DNA from 3 places in the Thermosipho japonicus genome. Region 2 is predicted to be linked to each of the others. Evidence: riboswitches for the same ligand, from Rfam matches in the RefSeq annotation. Region 2 holds a riboswitch; each other region holds the start of a gene.

Region 1 (7,402 bases), on a different contig from region 2:
TATATTTTCCTATTATATAACCAACTAAAATTGAAAAGATGGCGCAGACAAATGAAATCACCATAAGATATAAACTTTCTCTGTTGAAATTTGAAATTACCTTATAACCGCTCCTTAGACCAATTGATGATAAAAATATTACAAGTCCTAGGTTTTGGAAGACCTTAAGTATATTTTTATTAAATTCAAAACTTAGATTGCCTATTTTTCCAAGTGAGCCCAAAAATAAAGAACTTAATAATATTCCTCCAGTGTTTCCAAGTTTAAGCGATGCAAATTTAAGGTTAAAATTTAAATTTCCAATTAATATACCTAAAATTATAACTATTGAATAGCTAATAAAATTAAAATTGTAATTTTTAGAATTATCGATACTTTCAATTTTATATGATTCTTTTTCTTCATATATATTAATTTTAAAAATTATCGGGATAAAATAGATTGAAAATATTACTGCTAAAACACCAGGTATATAACCAACTGTATAGCCATAAATGATATCGGCAGAGCCTTCTTTTACGCTTTCAAGAGCACTAGCTAGACCAGGTGAGCTTGTCATACTCCCAGAAAAAATTCCTAACAGATTAAGGTTGTTTAAATTGGTAAAGTAGGTAAAAAGTAATGTTGAAATAAATCCTGAAAAAGTTATTAAAAAACCTAAAATTATAAATTTAAAGCCGTGAGTTTTGAGAATTTTTTTAATATCACTCGAAGCAATTAAACCTATGGAAGAGACGAACAAAATAAGTGAGAAATTAAAAAACGTGTTTAAAGTATTTTGAATATTAATTAATTCTTTTTGAGAGTTTGTAAACAATGGAAATAGCCAGCCGAAGAAAAGACCAGCAAAAAGTGTACCTGAAGCACCTAGTTTAAAGTTTTTAAAATGAATTTTTCCGAGCAATAACCCACTTAAAATTGAAATGAATAATAGAAAAAATGGATTGTTCATTTTACCCCTCCAATAATTCTTCGATATATTTAGCAACAAAAATCCCTATATTATTTAATTTGTTTTCTTTATATTCTATTGAACCTTCATAGCCTTCAATAATAGCTCCTGCATGTCCCATTCTTTTACCTTTTGGAGCAGTTCTTCCAGCAAAAAATACTTGTATATTAGCATTATAACCTTTTTTTAGAAATTTTTCTATACCTATTATTTCATCATTACCGCCTATTTCACTGATGATAACGATTTTTCTTGGATTTAAATGCGTAACAAATTCTAAAGCTTCATCTATTGAAGTTCCAATTATTGGATCACCGCCTAATCCAATTGCAATTTTAATGCCAGTGGACTTTTTTGAAAGGTAATTGGATACTTCGTACATTAAAGTACCACTTTTTGAAATAATTGCTATATCCCCAGGTTTGAAAGCAGATGATGGCATTATTCCAATTTTACTTATTCCTGGAAGAATAATTCCTGGACAATTTGGACCTACAAATGTTATATTTTTCTCTTTTGCTTTTTTATGTATTTCGATCATATCGTGAATTGGAATGTGTTCAGTTATTGTGATAATTTTTTTAATTCCTGAATCAATGGCTTCAAATATAGCACTTTTAGCATAAGGGGCCGGAACAAAAACAATGCTAGTATCACATTTATATTTTTTAACGGCTTCGAACATGTTATCTAAAACAGGAATATTTTCAATATTTGTTACTTTATTGTTTTTTGAAACTCCACAAACTATATTTGTTCCATATTCAATCATTTTTTTTGTGTGAAATTTACCATATTTTCCAGTAATACCTTGAACACAGACTTTTTCATTTCCATTAATCATTGATACTCCCCCCTTATTGCAAATTTAATCATTTCGTACATATCATCAAAATAAGCTATGTTATTTTCGTCTAATATTTGTTTGGCTTCTTCTTCATTAGTTCCGGTAATTCTTACAAATATAGGAAGATTTTTATTTTCGTTTTTGAATTTTACGATTGCTTTTGCTATTTCGTCGCATTTTGTAATACCACCAAATATATTCATTATGATTTTTTTTACATTTAGTGACTTTAGTAATCTCAACGCTTCTAAAGTCACATTTGAATTTGCGCCACCACCAAGATCCAAAAAGTTGGCAGGTTTTCCACCATATAGATTTACTGCATCCATTGTTGCCATAACTATTCCAGCCCCACAACCGATAATGCCAATATCACCATCTAATTTTACGAAATGAAATGGATATGAATCATTTACAAATTCTCGAGCCCATTTTTGTCTAAATAATGCATTGTCATCAAGATGCATTACACAATCAAGCGCGATTAACTTGCCATTTTCATCTTCTGCAAAAGGATTAATTTCAAGAAGAATCAAGTCTTTTTCAGTAAATAATTTATGTAGCTTAATAACAATATCGTGAAATTTATCGGGCAGCTTTTTATAATCATTTATGCTTAGATTTAAAATATTATTTTTATTGTTCTCAATTTCTATACCACCATTTTCTGAGAAAAGAATTTTTATATCTTTTTCTATTCTGTCAATATATAAAGAAATATAATATTCATGTTTAATATTTATTTTTTCTTCAACGAGAATTGCATAAGGTTTTTCACCACGAATTTCTTTTTCTAATAAATTTGATGCATTGGTGAAAAATTCATCTTTTGTGTTTGCAAATAATATTCCACCTGCTTTCATTCTACTTCCAACAAGGACTTGACTTTTTAAAACTGCTGGAAGAAATTTTACTTGTAGACTATCTGAGTTTTTAATTACATAGCCTTTTGGTGTTTCAATTCCTGATTCTTTTAAAAGTTTTTTGCCAACAAACTCATGAATTTTCACTATCTCACCTCCAAAGTATTAAATAAAAAATTTTTTCTCAATCTTCCCTCGAGATTGAGAAACGTTTTGGAATAAAGGCAGGTCTCCTGGCTTCCGAATCATCCTACTCTCCACGCCTTCCCAGGAATATTCCCAGTGGCATGTTGTGGATTTCGTCCTCGGTTACAGTGGCGGGGCCGCGCTGGTTTTTCACCAGCTTCCCTTTTAAGCCAAATAGGCACCTTTATTCCAAAATAATATTCACTTTTCTAGAGAATTATAACAAAAATTATAATTTTTGTAATCTTTAATTATTTTAGAAAAAGCCAATTAATTGCGTATTATTCTTCGAAAGCAAATTCGTTTTTGATTTTTTTTACACTCATATTGATTATTGGACTGTTGAGAATTGATAAAGCCAGCTTTACTATATACTGTGATAATATCATATTAAACAATACGTTAAGATCATATAATCCAAAAAATGATACTACAACGAATACTATGGAATCAATAAATTGGGTTATTACCATTGAAAAAACATTTCTAAATGTAATATTTTCATATTTAAATAATCTTTTTGGTAAATTAAATGCCCAAATATTTGTATATTGTGCAGAAAGATAGGCTAGAAAACTTGCTAGAATTATTCTTGGCGTTGAATTAAAGACTGTAATATATGCATCATTTTTATCAAAAATATTCGATGGTGGATAAAATATTACTAGATATGAATATGCAACTAAGATAAGAGAAGCTAAAAAGCCTATTTTGATAACCTTTTTAGCTATATTAGAACCGTAAACTTCAAATATAATGTTAGATATTCCAAAACTAAGTGGATAAATCAAAACTGATAAAGTGATAACAAATGGGCCAATATTAACTAGTTTTCCTGCTATTATGTTTGAGATGATAATGACGGCAGTAAATAATCCTGTTAGAAGTATTAATTTTTCCTGTGATTTTTCCATGATCAACCTCCTTGTCTATAAATTAACAATTCATTTAGCATCTTATTCTATAACATTGTGTAATAGATTTCAAGTAAAAATAAAGTTAATAACCTTAAATATTTATAAATTTAAAAGTTTGTGTTGTTAATATTTTTTATAATTCAAAAAAACTGAAAAATGTTTATTTTTCTGGTATAATAAATAGTAAAGTAGTAAAAAGGGAGGGAAAGAATATGAAAAGCATATGTTTATATGATAATGGTAAGCATAAATATTACCTTCTTGGATGGGAAGAAACAGAGGATGCAAATATGGTTCCAACTAATCAATACCTAATTGTACATGAAAATAAGGGTTTCTTATTAGATCCAGGGGGAGCTCATGTTTTTCCAAGGGTACTTGCAAATGTTTCTGAAATTATTGCACCGGAAAATATTGAAGGAATATTTTATTCACACCAGGATCCAGACGTTTCTTCAGGAATAACGATGTGGCTTACAATTGCAAGTAGAGCAAAAATTTATATTTCAGAACTTTGGATAAGATTTTTACCTCATTTTGGTGTTTTTGATAAAAAGAGGATAGTCGGGCTAAAGGATAGTGGAGAAAAAGGAGTTAGATTTTCTGGCTACACACTTGATTTTGTTCCTGCGCATTTTTTACATGCTCCAGGACAATTTAATGTTTATGATCCAATATCTAAAATATTGTTCAGTGGTGATATAGGTGTTTCTTTACTACCATTTAATCAAAGAGTGCAAATTTTTGAAGGAGACTTTAAAAGTTTAGAAAATGCCATGGAAGGTTTTCATAGAAGGTATATGACCTCAAATGCTGCTTGTAAGCGTTGGGTTGATAGAGTATCAGAATATGAAATAGATATGATTGCTCCACAGCATGGTGCCGTTTTAAAGGGAAATGTAATTAAAGAATTTTTAAACTGGTTTAAGACTTTGAAGTGTGGTAGTGATATAATTGAACAATTTTACGGGAGATGATATGTATGAAAATGGATAAAAAAACATTAAATACTTTATCATCAGCTTTTTATGTACAAAATTTAATGTTATCTTTTATGTCACAGTTAGATGAAGTATTAGTTTCAAGAATAACGAATTTAAAATCTGATATTGAAAAAATTACCAATAAATTTGAAGAGTTGAATAATAACATTTTTAATCTTCTTGATAATTTTTCGAAAGAAAGTAAGAGTATAGTTGAAAATGTGAACTATGCAACCGAGGTTAATCAAAAAATTAATGATGATTTAAAAAATCTTGGAACTGATGTTGATAACGTTTCATCCAAATTTAAAGATACAATAGGTAAAACTTCGGAAACTTTTGAAAAATTTTCAAGAGTTGAAGAACTTATAAAAGCAATACAAAGAATTGCAAAGCAAACAAATTTGTTAGCATTAAATGCATCGATTGAAGCTGCAAGAGCCGGTGAATATGGAAAAGGTTTTTCGGTTGTGGCTGCTGAAATTCAAAAGTTGGCTGAAGAATCACAAGAAGCGTCGACTAATATTTCAAAGATAATTTCTGAAATTTCAAACTCTGTGAATGAATCAATTAATTCTTTGAAGCAAATAGAAGGATTGTTTAATGCTGTTCAAAATTCGTTAAGCGAAGCATTGAATTATATGAAAAATAATATTCAGGTGTTGGAAAGTTCAAAAAAGTTGTATGAGAATACGAGTGAAAGTTTGAAAAATGAATATGAACTATTGTCAAATGCTGTAGAAATTTTGGGTGAAACTTCTAATGAATTTAATACGATTAGTAAAGTTATTCGTTCTATTGTCAAAGCACAAAATTCTTTAAAAGATTTAAAGTTGTAGAAAGGAAGGAAATTAATGAAAGAAAAAGCTTTTTTAATAATACATGGTTTTAAGCAAAAGGATGAATTATTTAAATTAATAAAGCTATTAAAAGATAATTTTCCAGAAAAGGAGCTGATTTTTGCAACGACGACCCCAACTAATTTAGAATGGAAACTATCAGATTTGATAGTTGAAATTGAAAAGGAGCATGAATTCATGAAAAAGACGAAGCAGAAGTAGAGAAATGTTTTTGGAGGTGATTCTATTGGCTCGATTAAGAGTATATGAACTTGCTAGGCAGCTAGAGATGGATACAAGAGAGTTAATGAAGGAGTTACATGAATTGGGAATAGAGATAAAAAGTCATATGAGTTATATCGATGAAGAAACAGTTAATCTTCTTCTCGAGATGTATGGGACTAATGAGGAAGAAGAGGAACTTATTGAAGAGTATGAAGAATATGAAGAAATTGATGAAGAAGTTAATGGGAAACACTTTAAAAACAAAGAAGGTTCTTTAGAAAAGCTACAAACAAACAAAAAGAAAAATTCAGTAAAAATAACTGAAGAAGATCTAAAATTGGACAAATTTGCTGAAAAAATTGGAGTACCACAAAACAGGATTATACAGGACTTTTTTATGAAAGGTGAAATCCTGAAACCAGGTCAGTCGCTCAATCTGCAACTTGCGAAAAAAATTGCCAAAATGTATGATGTGAGAATTTCATTTGAAACTGAGGAAAAGGAAGAAGTTATAGAAAATCCTCTAAGTGGAATAGAAAAATACTTTGAAGAAAAGTACAAAGATCCTGAAAATTTGAAAGAAAGACCACCAGTAGTTACGGTAATGGGGCACGTTGATCATGGTAAAACAACGTTGCTTGATTATATAAGAAAAACAAGAGTTGCTGAAAGAGAAGAAGGCGGGATTACCCAGAGCATTGGTGCTTATCAAGTTGAAGTTAACGGCAAGAAAATTACGTTTATTGATACACCAGGACACGAAATTTTTACGGAAATGAGAGCACGTGGTGCACAGGCAACTGATATAGTCGTTTTAGTTGTTGCTGCTGATGATGGTGTAATGCCTCAGACTATTGAGGCATATAACCATGCAAAATCTGCAAATGTTCCTATTATAGTTGCAATTAATAAAATTGATAAACCAAATGCAAATGTTGAAAAAACTAAGCAAGAACTTGTAAACAAATTAAACCTCATTCCAGAGGAATGGGGTGGGGATACAATAGTTGTTCCAATATCTGCAAAGAAAGGACAGAATGTTGATACATTACTTGAAATGATCCTTTTAGTTGCTGAAATGCAAGAAATTAAGGGAATTCCTGATGGGCCTGTTAGAGCTGTAACTATTGAATCAAAACTTGACAAAGGTTTTGGACCAGTTGCAAACGTGATAATTAAAGATGGTATTTTAAAGATTGGTGATTATATAATCTCAGGAAAAGTAATGGGAAAAGTAAAAGCTCTTGTTAACGATCAGGGAAAGAGAATAAAAGTAGCAGGACCATCTACTCCAGTTATGATAGTTGGTTTTGAAGAACTACCAGATTCTCATGGAATAGTATATAGTGTTGATTCACTTGATAAAGCAAGAGAAATTTCTGAAAAGATGAGAGAAATTGAACAGAAAGAACTTAGAAGAAAAAGACATATGAAATTGGAAGAAATTTTGAAAATGATGGAGCAATCTGAGAAAAAAGAATTGAGATTGGTTTTAAAGGCAGATACTCAAGGTTCACTAATGGCATTATCTGGTGCTATAAATAAATTGCAGAGTGAGGAAATTAGTATAAATATTATTCACTCTGGGGT
Region 2 (7,402 bases):
ACATGACAATTCCGTTTTTTTACCATTTCTTTCTGAAATCAGAAATATTGAATCGCTAATTATAAAATATGTTATTACCAAAAATATCTTTTTAGAAAAAACACTTAGAAAAATTTCTAAAGATGTATTGAATGAATTTGAAAAAATTAAAAGAAAGCTTTACTTTTTAGAATACAATGGAGTATTTATATCTTCATTTTTCTCTAATTCTAATATAATAGATCTTTTATTCTTATACTTTCTTGAAAGACTCAAAAATGAAAAATTCATTATATACGATGAAAAAAGAAAGATTATTATTACATACAATAACAAAACAAAAAAAGTTTTAAAAGAAAATAAAGTAAATCTTTTTGTACAAAGCTACGATCCTGCTCTGCATCTTTGGAATATATACCAAAAAAGCATTACTATATAATTATTTTTTTCTTTTCATCTTATACATTAAATCATCTGCATCCCTAATAGCATTGTCTATATTATCATCTTCAATCTTTGAAATACCCCATGAAAATGTTGGTGAAAATTCAAAAGAATTTTTAAATTCTTCAAAAATTTTTTTAATCAAATCTTCTGCTATATTCTCATCTTTACTTTTCAAAACAATTAAAAATTCATCGCCTCCCATCCTAATGAGAAGATCTGAAGAGTTAATATTCGACTTAATTATACTTGAAAGTTTTTGCAATACCTTATCACCGACATCATGCCCCAGCGTGTCATTGATTTGCTTAAATTTATTTAGATCAACAAAAACTAGCACATCGCCTTTCTTCAAAAAATTACTATTTAAAACTCCTCTGTTATACGCCCCAGTTAATTTATCTATAATACTTTGTGCATATAATATATTTACCTCCGTAGATTTTTCTTTGTATTCAAAAAGAATATTTGACGCAAAACTTAAATAAATTGCAATTATTCCATACGGCGAAAAAAATCTTGTTGGAACTTTCAAAATCATAACTAAAGCATCATGAAATACAGCTATCGCAAAAAATGAAGAAAAAAGCATATCAAGAGGTATATATGCCCTAAAAGTTATATATACTATATACAATGCATCAATCATTAAAAGAGGAGATATGTATGTCGAAACAACTTTCAATTGGTATTCAGAAAGTGTTAGTAAAGGTAAGAATCCCGCTGTAAAATTCAAAAATGCTACAATCTTTCCCACTTTACCAACTTTTGAAAAGTTATAAGTTTCAAATCCAACAATTATTAATAAAAGCGAAAAATATGCAAATGATATAAATAATTTCCTCATAGGAAACCAAAAAGCTTCAAATGATACAAGATCAAAAACCCATATAGAGGCAAAAATACTTGAAAGTCCAAAATATATATATGCATTTTTTCTTGAAAGTGTCGTATTTTTTGAAAGCATTAAAAGCAATATCCCAAGTGTTAAAACTAGTCCTATAGATATATTTATTAAATTATCAGATAGAAATTTTAAACAGAAGTATTTTATCCTTTCTTTGCTATCTATCAAATAAAAACCATCAAGTCCAATTGAATAAACTCCACTGATTTCAACTTCCAAAGTTTTTATATTCTCTGGAATCTCAAACAACATCGGAATAAACCAAGAATGAGCATTCCTGTCATTAAATCCATATTTCCCTATCAATTTTCCTGAAGAATGTACTTTAATATATGAACATTCAACATATGGAAAATATATATATCTATACCCGCTTGGAATTTTAAATTCCAGATTAATAGTTTTCCTGGAATCTAAAACCATTGAAATAGGAAGCTTTATTCCATTCTCTGCTTTTTCTATCTTCACTCCTTTTGGATGCGAAAAATAATAAAAAAACATAGGAAATAATAAAAAAATTAAAAAAGCAATTAAAAAATATTTTAGATAAAATCTAAACATCTAAAACGCCTCCTACGTTTAATTTTAACATAAAAAAAACTAAAAATCCGACATAAAGATTCCAGATTTATACAATAATTTTTAATTTCAAGATTCTTCAAAAATTAATGCTTTTTAGCAAAGAACAAATCAAAAAAGCATATTTTACAAGATTCAACAATTTTACATTGTTTGACATAAAAAAAAAGATAGAATATAATTTTAATGTATCGGGGTGTAGCGCAGTTGGCTAGCGCGCTTGCATGGGGCGCAAGAGGTCGCTGGTTCAAGTCCAGTCACCCCGACCAAAAGGCCGGGTAATCCGGCCTTTTATAGTATATAATATAGAAAACCATCATAGGCTAAGGGAACACCGGTGAAAGGCCGGGGCTGCCCAGCAACCGTAACCGGGGACGAAATCCACAGAATGCCACTGGGAGCATTTCCTGGGAAGGCGTGGAGAGTAGGTTGATCCGGGAGCCGGGAGACCTGCCTATGATGAAAGTTACTTCCCGAATGCTAGGGCATTTCGGGGAAATTTTTGTTTTTATTAAGGTGAAAATATGAAAGGATGCTACTTACTATTAATCGAATTACCAATGGATATTGAAATTAAAAAATGGAATCTAAAAAAAGGTACTTACGTATATGTGGGCTCTGCTATGAACAACCTCGAAAAAAGAGTATCTAGACACCTGTCAAAATCTAAAAAGTTACACTGGCATATTGACTATCTTCTCGATAAATCAAGCGTAAAATCAGTTATAATGGTTTCTTCAAATACAAAATGCGAGGAAAAGATTTCACTCTACATGTCTCAATTTTTTACAGGTCCTAAAGGGTTTGGCAGTTCAGATTTAAAAGTACAGACTAATCTATATTATATAGATAATTTCGATAAATTTTCAAAAATAGTTTCAAACATACTCAAGGGGGAATTAAAATGAAAGAGGCGGGGTACCTTGAAGAAATTGCTAATAAACTTTTTAAAATTAAAAAGCAAACTCCATTGCCAATGTTCAAGGACAAAAGAGTTTATGTATTTGCAGCAGATCATGGAGTAGTACAAAACGGAGTTTCCGCATATCCTAAAAATGTCACCTATCAAATGGTTCTCAATTATTTTAAAGGTGGCGCAGGCATAAACGTCTTTGCAAGGCATATGGGTCTTAAATTTTTTGTGGTGGATAGTGGTGTAGATTATGATTTTGAAGATAATCCTTCATTGATAAAAATGAAAGTAGGACATGGTACAAAAGACTTTTCAAAGGGACCTTCAATGACAAGAGAAGAAGCAATTACATGTATTGACTATGGAATGAAAGTTGCAAAAAAAGCCATAAAACAAGGGGCTGATTTACTTGTAATAGGTGACAAAGGTATTGGTAATACAACAACAGCAACCGCAATATTTGCCGCATTTGGTTTTGATGTGGATAAAATAACTGATATTGGAACACCTATACCTCCTTCTTCCGTAATAAAGAAAAGAAATATTGTAAAAAAAGCTTTGAAAATAAATAGACCAAACCCAAATGATCCAATTGATGTCCTCTCAAAGGTTGGCGGATATTGCATAGGCCAAATGGCAGGTTTTATTTTAGGCGCTTTTCAAAACAAAGTTCCTGTGGTTATAGATGGATTTCCAACAACCGCTGGATTTTATCTAGCATACAAGATAAATGAAAGAGTTTTAGATTACGCCTTTTTCGGACATTTATCAAAAGTTAAAGGGCACAAAGTCATTTTAGATAGCCTAGGTGTAAGACCTATTTTAGATCTTGATATGAGACTTGGAGAAGGAACTGGCGCAGCTTTATCTGTTTATTTAATAGAAGCCGCTATAAAATATTTTAACTTTAAAAATGAAAAGGTGATATCATGATAACCCTTATAACTGGTGGTGTAAAATCTGGAAAAAGTAGTTTTGCTTTAAAATTATCTGAAAACTTTAAAAAAAAGGCATTCATTGCAACTGGTGTTGCTTTTGATGAAGAGATGAAAAAAAGAATAGAAAAACATAAACAAGAAAGAATAGGTTTTGACACCTTTGAAGAACCTGTAGAGATCTACAAAATCATTGAAAGTCTAAATCAAAAATATGAAGTTGCAATACTTGACTGTCTCACAACCTATCTTGGAAACCTATTTTACTATGAAAAAGATATAGAATACTATACAAAAAAACTCATTGATTCACTGCAAAGAGTCAATTACAACTTAATCATCGTCACAAACGAAGTAGGATGGGGAATAATACCTGAAAACAGTCTTTCAAGAAAATATGTAGACAGCTTGGGATTACTCAATAAAAAAGTTGCATCAATTTCAGATAATGTTTATTTAATGGTATCGGGAATAGGGGTGAAAATAAAATGAAAATAGGAACCACTTCATGGCTTATTCCAGGTGGATATCTTGAAAATGTTAAACTAGTTGCAGAAATAGTCGATTTTGTAGAACTTCTTGTTTTTTCATTTGACAAGGAAACAAGGCATATGCTAAAAAATGAACTTCCAGAACTTTATAAAATCTCAAAAAAATATGGGCTAAAATATACCGTACACCTTCCAACGGACTGTATAAACAACGTTGAAGATGCATTTAATTTTTTTGAAGAAAGTAACTTACCAATATTAAATTATGTTGCCCACCCAATAGATTGTATAGAACCTTTATTGAAAAAATCAGACAAAATTTCCGTAGAAAATCTAAAAAAGGACATTTTAATACACAATAGAACGGTATTTGATATAGGTCATCACATTTTAGGCATGAAAGTAACAAAAGAATTTTTCGAAAATACCGTAGAATTTCATTTAATGGGAGTAAAAGGAGATCAAGATCACCTAAAACTTGACAAAGAGACCCTTTTACTTTCAAAAGAATACATGAAATTAATGCCAAATCTTAAATATATATGTTTTGAAGTCTTCGATCTAAACGACTTTTTAGACTCCTACAAACTCTGGAGGGAAAATTTATGATAAAAAATTTTCTTCTTTCACTTTCCTTTATCTCAAGACTACCATTAAATATTAAAGTAAATGATTTTGATAGAAGGGTTAAAAAACTTCCAAGCTTTTTTCCACTCGTAGGTTACATAGTTGGTAGCATATATTATCTTGGAGCTTTATCAAATAACTTAGCGCTTAAAGTCTTTTTCCTTGTATTAGCTTTTTACTTTTTCGATCTTTTCCATTTCGATGGATTTTTAGACACACTTGATGGATTTTTAAATCAATCCAATAAGGAAAAAAGACTAGAAATTATGAGCAAAGGAGACGTTGGTCCATTTGCCGTTTTTTTTGGAACACTGTTTGTAGTCGTTTTCTGGAATCTTTATCTAAATGCAAAACCATTTCATTTCTTTATATCTTCAACATTCGGAAGATATTCTATGGTCCTTTTAATGGCATTTTCAAAGCCTGCCAAAAAAGAAGGACTTGGCGCATTATTTTTTCCTTTTGAAAAAAAGAATTTATTACTTTCAACAATCTTTACATTTTTCCTTATTATATTCTTTAAACAATATATCATTTCATTGGCTGTAACTTTAATAACTGCTTATTTAATATCCAAGATTGCTACTAACAAAATTGGTGGTGTGACAGGAGATGTTCTTGGTGGGACTTGCCTTTTCGTTCATGGACTTATTTTACTTATACTTGAGGTGGTATAGATGGTGTTAATGATACAAGGAACGGCCTCAAATGTTGGTAAAACTATCATTGCAACAGCTCTTTGCAGATATTTTGCAAAAAAAGGAGTAGACGTAGTACCGTTTAAAGCTCAAAATATTTCTCTAAACAGCATAGTAAGCGATGACGGTGGAGAGATGGCAATTGCACAATATATACAGGCAATTGCCTGCAACAAAAGGCCAAGCTATGTTATGAATCCCATACTTTTAAAACCTGATATCACTGGCTCCCAGCTTATTGTAAAAGGAAAACCAGTAGAAAAGATTAAAAACAAAAAATACATGTATTCATCCAAAGAAGAACTTTTAAATGTTGCATATGAATGTCTTAAAAATTTAGAAAAAAAACATGATCTTGTCATTGTAGAAGGTTCTGGATCTGCTGCCGAGATAAATATAAAAGATATCTCAAATATGGCAATTGCAAAAAAGGCAAACGCAAATGTAATATTGGTTGCGGATATTGACAGAGGCGGTGCTTTTGCACAAATTGCAGGAACTATGGTTTTATTCAATAAAGAAGAAAGAAAATTAGTAAAAGGGTATATATTCAACAAATTCAAAGGAGACAAAAGGCTTCTTTTAGACTTTCCTGAAAAGTTTGGAAAAAGATTTAATATAAAGTTTCTTGGGACTATAGAATACTTTAATCACAACCTCTTTGAAGAAGATATTACTCCATTTAAAGAAGGAAAAGGTGATCTAAAAGTTGATATACTAAAGCTTCCACATATATCAAATACATTTGATTTTGAACCTCTCTTTTTAAACACAAATGCAAGGTATGTAGAAAACATAAGGGAAGATGTTGATCTAATTATAATTCCTGGTACAAAATCAACAATTCACGATTTGCTATGGCTAAAAGAAAAAAACACACAAATCAAAAAGGCTCTTTCAAAAAGTGCATTTTTGTTCGGTATATGTGGTGGTTATCAAATGCTTGGCAAAAAACTCGTAGAAGAAAAAAAAGAATATGAAGGACTTGGATATCTCAATTCATATACATACTTTATAGACAAAAAAACTGTAAGAAATGTATTTGCAAAAGAAAAATTATTTAATACAACCATAAAAGGCTTTGAAATTCACCATGGAATTACAAAATCATTTGAAAAACCTTTTTCAAAATTATATTTCAACAAAAAAGTTATAAAAGACGGTGCCATTAAAGATAATATCTTTGCAACATACATTCATAACATATTCCACAACAATGATTTTCTAGAAAAATTCTTAAATTTTTTAAGAATTCAAAGGGGTTACTCAAAAAAAGAAATTGTGGTTAGAACACTGGAAGAAGAAATAGATAAAGTTACTGAAATCATAACGTCTAGTCTTAATATGAAGGAGATTGAGAAAATTGTTTATTCTTTTAATTAGTCTTCTAATTGACATAACTATTGGTGAGTTTCCTACTTTTATTCATCCTGTTGTATACATGGGATTTATTGGAAAGATTTTTGAAAAATCAAAGCATGCACGTTTTCTTTTAGGAATGTTTGCCTTACTTTTAGAAATTTTGTTTTGGTTTTTTTTGTGTAAAACTTTATTATCAATCTCAAAATGGTTTGAAATTTATTTTTTAACATCCACTTTTTCTATAAAGTCATTATATTCTCATGTAAAAAGGTGTTATGAAGATGATGTAGAAAAACTTAGAAGAAACGTATCATACATTGTAAGTAGGGATGTTTCAAAATTAAGCAAAGATAAACTTTATTCTGCAGCCCTTGAAAGTTTATCTGAAAACATATCAGATGGTATCGTCGGACCACTCTTTTATTATTTGATTTTTGGAATATATGGTGCGCTCATATATAGAGTAG
Region 3 (7,402 bases), on a different contig from region 2:
TACAATGAAAGATAAGCAGTAAAAATTTCATTTCTTGCATCAGCAATGCGGCTATAAGTGTTAAAAATTCCGCCCGCTATCTTTATCATTTTTCCAATCTGTCCCACAAGATATACTCTTTTGATTTTATTTCTACATGCAGATTCAAGAGCAAACCCAACATAATTTCCCATAGTAACAAGCGGCATCTTAGAAGAAAGATTTGTAAAATTTTTTCCATAATTTCCAAATACAAGACAAATTTCATTACTTTCGCTGCTTGCCATTGAAATTTCAAGATCTATCGTTTTCTTATACGCCTCATCTGATAATGGTTCTACTATTCCAGTAGTACCAAGTATTGAAATACCTCCAATTATTCCAAGTTTTGGATTAAGCGTTCTTTTAGCAATGTACTTTCCTTCTGGTGCAAAAATTGTAATTTTTACATTTTTTCCCCAAGGTAAAACCTTTTTTACTTCACTTTCTATCATCTTTCTTGGAACAGGATTTATTGCATAATCTCCTACTTGCAGTGGAAGACCTTTCTTTGTAACTATCCCTATCCCCTCTCCCCCGGTTATTAAAAACTCTTTCGATTTTTCTGCTTTTGCATAGATTATCATGTTGTGGGTAACGTCTGGATCATCACCTGCATCTTTTCTTACCCCACAAATAACTTCGCCTTCTTTTCTTTCTATGTAAAAAATATCAAGTTCTATCTCTTTTCCAATTGGAAGATCTATTTTTACGCTCTTTAAAACTTCATCGTAAAAGAGCATGTAAGTTGCTGCTTTTGCTGCTGCAGTTGCGCAAGAACCAGTCGTGTAGCCATACCTTAATTCCTTTTTCATCCTACTCCTCCAACAGTCTAAAAAGCGCATTAACAATTGCAACTGCTACTGTACTTCCGCCCTTTCTACCTTTTGTAGTAATAGATGGTACATCAAGCAAATTTAAAACTTCTTTCGATTCTTGAGCTCCAACAAAACCTACAGGAACACCTATAACTAGTTTTGGAAAAAATGAGGAATTTTCAATATATGAGCAAAGAGTAAATAATGCAGTTGGTGCGTTTCCAATTACAAAAATATCATTATTTTTCTCCTCAATTGCCTTTCTCATTGCAACAATAGAGCGTGTACAATTGGAAATTTTTGCTTGATTTATTACATCCACATCATCTATGTAGCATTTTACTTTTACGTTATACTTTTCCAAGAATTTTTTACTGATCCCAGCCTTAATCATCTTTGTATCAACTACTATGTTGGCACCGTTTTTCACAGTTTCTTTAAAAACTGATATAGGATCATTTTTAAATCTTAAGAGTTCTTCAAATTCAAAATCGGCAGTTGCATGGATCACTCTTGTTACAATATCCAAGTAACCTTGTTTATGTTCTTTTTTCAAATTTTTTCTTATAATTAAAAAACTCTTTTTCTCTATTTCAAGTGGATCAGTATATTTCACCTTTTTCAATCCTTTCAAAAAGAATACCTGAAACCCTTTTATCGTATAATATAGGTTTCAATATCTTGAACTTTATTGGATATTTTTCTAAAATTTCTGGGATATCTTTTTTTATATGTATTCCTTCAAATAAGAAAAGCGGAAGAACAACTATTTCTTCTACCTTTTCTTTCAAAAATTCCTTTACAGCATTTTCAATACTTGGCTCGTTAAATTCCATAAAACCTAATTTACAATTTTTATACTTTTTCCGTAAGTCTTCAAAATATCTGTATGCAATCTCTTTTGTTTCTTGAACTCTACTACCATGAGCGACTAATAATATACCTTTCATTTTACATCCTCCAAACTCTGGTCAATTCCTTTTGAAACATTTGCCGAATCAAAAGTGGCCATTTCTCTTATCATTTTTACAGCTGCCTCTATAATAGGCATTGAAAGAACTGCTCCTGTTCCCTCACCAAGTCTCATATCAAGATCGAGAATAGGACGCAGATTTAAAGAATCCAATATAACTTTATGGCCTTTTACATAAGATTTGTGTCCACTAAATACGTAATTGATAACATCTTTGTCAAGATAGTAGGAAATTAAAAATGCTGAAGTGGTAGGAAAACCATCAATTACGACAGGAACTTTAGAATGTGCAGCTTCAAGGATAAACCCAGCCATTTCACCTATGCAGTATCCTCCGACCTTTGAAAGAACATCTATTGGGTCATCGGGATCAGGCCTGTTAACTTCAATCGCTCTTAATATTGCTTCTCTTTTTCTTTTAATTCCTTCACTATCAAGTGGTGTTCCAATATCAATAATATCGTCGATGTTGTATCCAAACGCAACAGCAATCGTAGAAGCAGTTGTAGTATTTCCTATTCCCATATCCCCCACAGCAAGAAGATCTGCTCCTTCTTTTATTGCGTCTTTCGCTATTTTTTTACCAAATTCAATGCACTTTTCCGCTTCATCTCTGCTCATTGCAGGGCCTTTCGTAAAATCTTTTGTACCATAACCTACCTTCATTTTTATCAAGGAAGGATTATCTTGAAAATCATAATCAACTCCTGCATCAACTACATAAACCTTTGCACCAACATGTCTTGAAAAGACATTTATTGCGGCTCCACCGTTTAAAAAATTGAAAACCATTTGATAAGTAACATCCTTTGGATATGCAGAAACTCCATTTTCAACGACACCGTGATCTGATGCAAATACATATACTCTCTTGTCACTAAACAATTCTGGAATTTCTTTGTTCTGAATAAGTGCCATCTTTAGTGCAATGTCTTCTAGATATCCAAGACTTCTAACCGGTTTAGTTAAATTATTTAGCCTATCAATAACCTTTTGTTTTAAATCCACAAAATCCCCCCTTTTGAATATATCTAAACAAAAATTTCCACAAAAAGCCCCTAGCTTTTGTGGAATTGCTACACCTTAGGCAGGTCTCCCGGCTTCCGGATCAACCTACTCTCCACGCCTTCCCAGGAAATACTCCCAGTGGCATTCTGTGGATTTCGTCCCCGGTTACGGTTGCTGGGCAGCCCCGGACTTCCACCGGCGTTCCCTTTTAAACTGCTTGGTACCCAAGGTGTTAACATCATATTCAATTTTCTGTATGCATTATACCACCAATTTTCACCTTTATCAACTTAGACTTTTAGTTATAAACTTTGATTATCTGCAAATCTTGATTTAAAAGCACAAATTTTGCAGGATATCCTTCTTTTATTCTTCCGCCATCTATACCTACGCTCTTTAGAGCGTTATAAGAAGATACTTTTGATAAATCCTTTAATGAGCAATTAGTAACTTTTTTAAATTTTCTCAACCCATCACTAAATTTTAAAGTACTACCAGCAAGCGTACCATTTTCAAGCCTTGCTATACCATCCTTGACTTTAACCAATAACCCACCAAGATCATATATTCCATCCTTTAAACCTGTTGCAGAAATACTATCTGTTACAAGAATTATCCTATCAGGTCCAAGCAATTTATATACAAACCTTAAAAAATCTGGAGAAAGATGTATTAAATCCGGAATAACCTCAACAAACACATCATAAAGTAATGCTCCTCCAACCACTCCTATTTCTCTATGGTGAAGTTGTGGCAAAGCGTTTGGAAAATGTGTTATTCTATTTACTCCAGAATCATACGCTTTTTTGAAAATATCAAATGTTGCATTTGAATGTCCTATTGATGCTGTTACTTTATTTTCTTTTAGTATTTTTAAAAGTTCAAAAGAACCTTTAATTTCCGGTGCAACTGTCATAATTTTTACTTTTTCAAGATCTACAATTTTTCCATTAAAATCAGTGATATACTCTTTATTTTGAGCCCCAGCCCTTTCCTTATTTATAAAAGGTCCTTCAAGATGCAAAAAAAATAGTGAAGAATGTTCAGCTGGAGAAAATTTTTTAACAATCTCTTCTAACATTTTAAAATCAGCAGAAACTGTTGTTGGAAAAAGATAAGTAACGCCTTCTTTTTCAACAAGATCTGCCCATTGCTTAAATTCTTCTTTTGTACTCTGCATACAATCTATTCCCATGTATCCGTGTGTATGTGTATCAGCAAATCCGGGCATTAAAAGGTATTTGGGTGTACAATCATATTTTCTTATACTCAATATTTTATCTTCAAACTCAATACTTCCTGTATACTCCCCATCAATAGGATCCACAATAAGAACATCATCTATTATCATTTTTTCACCTTCAGATTATCACACTCTTTGAAAGTTTTTCAGGTTTATCAGGGTTTAAACCTTCAACTATAGCCCTTTTAAATGAAAGTATTTGAGAAAATATCATTTTTAAAGGTGTTTCAAGTCCATTATCATATCCTATATCAATATCACCATTTCTACCTAGAAGTATTACTTTTGTATATTTTTCGAGATCTTTCTTTAGCATATACTCATTTTCTGTATCTTTTGAATTTATAACCACAAGAGAATGCTCAGAAATTCTTGAAACAGGTCCATGTCTATACTCAAGTGGCTCATGGAATTCTACAAATTGCCTTGCCATTTCTTGCATCTTTAATGCACCTTCTTTTGAAATACCATATTCCTCATCAAATCCCAAAAAGATAAAGTGATTATATTTTTTTAAGTCAAGATTTTCTATAAATTTCTCAGATTCCTCTAGTATTTTACTTGCTTTTTCAACAATACTATACCTTTTTACTAAAAAATGCAAAATTGCAACAAAAGAACCTGTCATAACTATGCTTTCTTCGTGTAAGAAGTCAAACACAAACGTTTCATCACAAACCTTTTCAAGAGTTGTTTCTTTTTCGCATGTTATACCAATTGTATAAACTCCCTTTTTCTTGAAGATCTCCGCTGCTTTTACAGTTTCAGTTGATTCTCCAGTACGAGAAATAAATATACCTACATCAACATCTGGAACATAGTTAAAAGTAATAACCTTTCCACCGGTTAAAACTTTGGATTTGACCCCAAATTTTTCAAGAATTAAAGATGCAGTCAAAGAAAGGTTAAATGAAGAACCACAACCAACAAAAACATATTTTTTATCTCTTTTAAATTCTAAAGAGTAGTTTTCGATTCTTTTTAAAAGTTCTGGAATACGTTTGATTTCAGAATATGTATAGTTCATCCTTTTAAAGCCCCCTTTGTAATTCCCGAAATTATATGTTTTTGGAATGCCAGAAAGATTATTATAACCGGTAAACCTATTATAGACGATGCTGCCATCAGTCTTGGCCAATCTATCTGATTTAGTTTCTGATACAGGGCAAGTCCAACCTGTACCGTTCTCATTTCCCTTGAGTTTGTCATAACAAGTGGATAGAAAAGGTCATTCCACGTTGCAATAAATGTATTTATAGCCATTACCGCTATTGCTGGTTTTGAAAGCGGGAAAATTATTTTAAAAAGAATCTGGAATGTATTTGCACCATCAACATAAGCTGCCTGCTCCAATTCTATAGGAAGTTGTTCTATATACTGCTTTAACAAAAATATACTAAACGGTGTTACAAGCATGGGAACCGTTAGAGCAAAATATGTATCGATCCAACCTATATTTTTCATTATGATAAATATTGGAATAATCGTAACTTGAGGTGGTATCATCATCGTTGCAAGAACTATTGAAAAAAGAACATTTTTTCCAAAGAACTTTCTTCTTGCAAATGCATATGCAACCATAGTAGAAAATATGATATTTCCGATAACCACTATCGTAGAAACTATTAAACTGTTAAGAATATACCTTGAAAACATATCTTCTTTTAACACATTGATAAAGTTAAGCAATGTTGGAAATTTGTATTTTACCTTTACATCGTCAAGGTAATACTGGCCATCAAAATTAAAAATCAACTTTGATACATACTTTAGATTTATTCCCTTCAGGTCTTTATAATCAATAACATATTTTTTCCACCCGCCAGTTGCCTTAAAATTTTTTGAAACGCTCTTTGAAAAAGCATCCCTTATTTCAACTGAAAAATCTCCTTCACCTTTTACCCAGAATTCTATATACTTTGCAACACGTAAATCTAATTTATCAACAAGAAGCTCCACTGTACCACTTACCAGAATTGATCTAGTACTTTGTGGAGATTCATTTACAATTGAAATTTTTCCTTTTGATTTTACTTTACGTCTCAAATAGCTCATATATTTGATTTCAAAGTCATTTATATACCTTTCTTTAATAACCCTAGTAAGGTTACCACTTGGAATAACTGCCGTATAAAACATGGAAAACATAGGAAAAAGAGAGATTATAAGCAAAACAAACATTATTGTTAGCAAAATCGCCTTCTTCATATACTTTCACTCCTAAGCAATTTTCCTTGTACCAGTGTTACAAGGAAAATAATTAGCACAAGAACGTATGCAATAGCAGATGCATACCCCATTTCAAAGTTTCTAAAACCAACTATGTATAAGTAATGCACAATAGTTTGAGTTGAATTCATAGGTCCTCCACCTGTCATGGTAAAGATTTCTGAGAATATTTGAAATGACCTTATAGTGTTTAACGCAATTACAAAATATAAAGTTGGCTTTAAAAGTGGTAGTGTTATTTTAAAAAAGATCTTTGATTTACTTGCACCATCTATTGCTGCAGCTTCATATAATTGCTGCGGTATACTCTGAAGTCCTGCAAGAAAGAGTATGGTATAATAACCAATAGCTGCCCATACGTCCATTATCATTATGGACAAAAGTGCAGTTTTTGTATGTGCAAGCCAGCTAGTAGGAATGGGATTCATCCCAAAAAACTCCAACATTTTATTGAAAAATCCATCTGCACTGTAAAGATACATCCATGTGGTTGAAATAACCACCATAGAAACAACTGTTGGAAGAAAAAAGCCAGCTTTAAATAAATCCTTTAATGGTAGAAATTTACTGTTTATTAAAACGGCAAGCAATAGAGAAATCACCGTTGTAAAGGGAATAGTTCCAACAACAAAGATAACCGTATTTTTAAGTGCTATTAAAAACACTTCATCGTGAAACATACGGACATAATTTTTCAATCCAACAAAGTTAAAATTAGGACTCAATGCTGAGTAATTTGTAAAACTCATAAAGAATGAATAGGCAATAGGAAAAACCCCAAAAACTGCAAATAGTATCAAAAAAGGTAGCAGAAGCAAAAGCGTTTCAATATTGTACCGTGTTTTTCTCTTCAAAATAACCACCCCAAAAATCCCCTGCCTTTTGGGCAGGGGAAATTTTTATTCTTCTCCGTCTAAAATCTTTTGAATTTTCATGTTGTACTCAAAGAGCGTGGTATCAATATCTGCATCTTGAAGTATTATTTTTTCAATTGCTTCGGTTAATACTGCCTGAACTTTTGGCCATGCAGGAATAGATGGAACAGGTTTTGCATATTTGTTTTGTTCATAGAATACCTTGTGCATTGGATGGTCTTCAAACCATGGATCGTTT

Evidence for each region. Region 2 has a riboswitch for cobalamin ahead of HNP65_RS09125 (GIY-YIG nuclease family protein). Riboswitches for the same ligand answer to the same signal wherever they lie in the genome.
Region 1: linked by a shared signal. The riboswitch ahead of HNP65_RS09975 (ATP-grasp domain-containing protein) and the one ahead of HNP65_RS09125 (GIY-YIG nuclease family protein) in region 2 are both predicted to bind cobalamin.
Region 3: linked by a shared signal. The riboswitch ahead of cobT (nicotinate-nucleotide--dimethylbenzimidazole phosphoribosyltransferase) and the one ahead of HNP65_RS09125 (GIY-YIG nuclease family protein) in region 2 are both predicted to bind cobalamin.

The regions. Positions count from the first base shown of each region.
Region 1 is NZ_JACHEX010000005.1:64,842-72,243, reverse strand. It holds gene HNP65_RS08370 (aspartate-alanine antiporter-like transporter) at 1-952, opposite strand, end outside; gene HNP65_RS08365 (succinate--CoA ligase subunit alpha) at 954-1,796, opposite strand; gene HNP65_RS09975 (ATP-grasp domain-containing protein) at 1,793-2,809, opposite strand; cobalamin riboswitch at 2,869-3,049, opposite strand; gene HNP65_RS08355 (queuosine precursor transporter) at 3,130-3,762, opposite strand; gene HNP65_RS08350 (oxygen-binding di-iron domain-containing protein) at 3,978-4,742, shown strand; gene HNP65_RS08345 (methyl-accepting chemotaxis protein) at 4,748-5,587, shown strand; gene HNP65_RS08340 (DUF3783 domain-containing protein) at 5,603-5,809, shown strand; gene infB (translation initiation factor IF-2) at 5,835-7,402, shown strand, end outside.
Region 2 is NZ_JACHEX010000006.1:33,645-41,046, reverse strand. It holds gene HNP65_RS09140 (DUF4130 domain-containing protein) at 1-418, shown strand, start outside; gene HNP65_RS09135 (GGDEF domain-containing protein) at 419-1,891, opposite strand; tRNA gene HNP65_RS09130 (tRNA-Pro) at 2,102-2,178, shown strand; cobalamin riboswitch at 2,213-2,381, shown strand; gene HNP65_RS09125 (GIY-YIG nuclease family protein) at 2,434-2,817, shown strand; gene cobT (nicotinate-nucleotide--dimethylbenzimidazole phosphoribosyltransferase) at 2,814-3,755, shown strand; gene cobU (bifunctional adenosylcobinamide kinase/adenosylcobinamide-phosphate guanylyltransferase) at 3,752-4,249, shown strand; gene cbiR (cobamide remodeling phosphodiesterase CbiR) at 4,246-4,857, shown strand; gene HNP65_RS09105 (adenosylcobinamide-GDP ribazoletransferase) at 4,854-5,552, shown strand; gene HNP65_RS09100 (cobyric acid synthase) at 5,553-6,956, shown strand; gene cbiB (adenosylcobinamide-phosphate synthase CbiB) at 6,937-7,402, shown strand, end outside.
Region 3 is NZ_JACHEX010000007.1:10,147-17,548, reverse strand. It holds gene cbiD (cobalt-precorrin-5B (C(1))-methyltransferase CbiD) at 1-833, opposite strand, end outside; gene HNP65_RS09270 (precorrin-8X methylmutase) at 835-1,452, opposite strand; gene HNP65_RS09265 (sirohydrochlorin chelatase) at 1,439-1,786, opposite strand; gene cobT (nicotinate-nucleotide--dimethylbenzimidazole phosphoribosyltransferase) at 1,783-2,817, opposite strand; cobalamin riboswitch at 2,879-3,060, opposite strand; gene nagA (N-acetylglucosamine-6-phosphate deacetylase) at 3,116-4,168, opposite strand; gene HNP65_RS09250 (SIS domain-containing protein) at 4,179-5,087, opposite strand; gene HNP65_RS09245 (carbohydrate ABC transporter permease) at 5,084-6,268, opposite strand; gene HNP65_RS09240 (ABC transporter permease subunit) at 6,265-7,152, opposite strand; gene HNP65_RS09235 (extracellular solute-binding protein) at 7,189-7,402, opposite strand, start outside.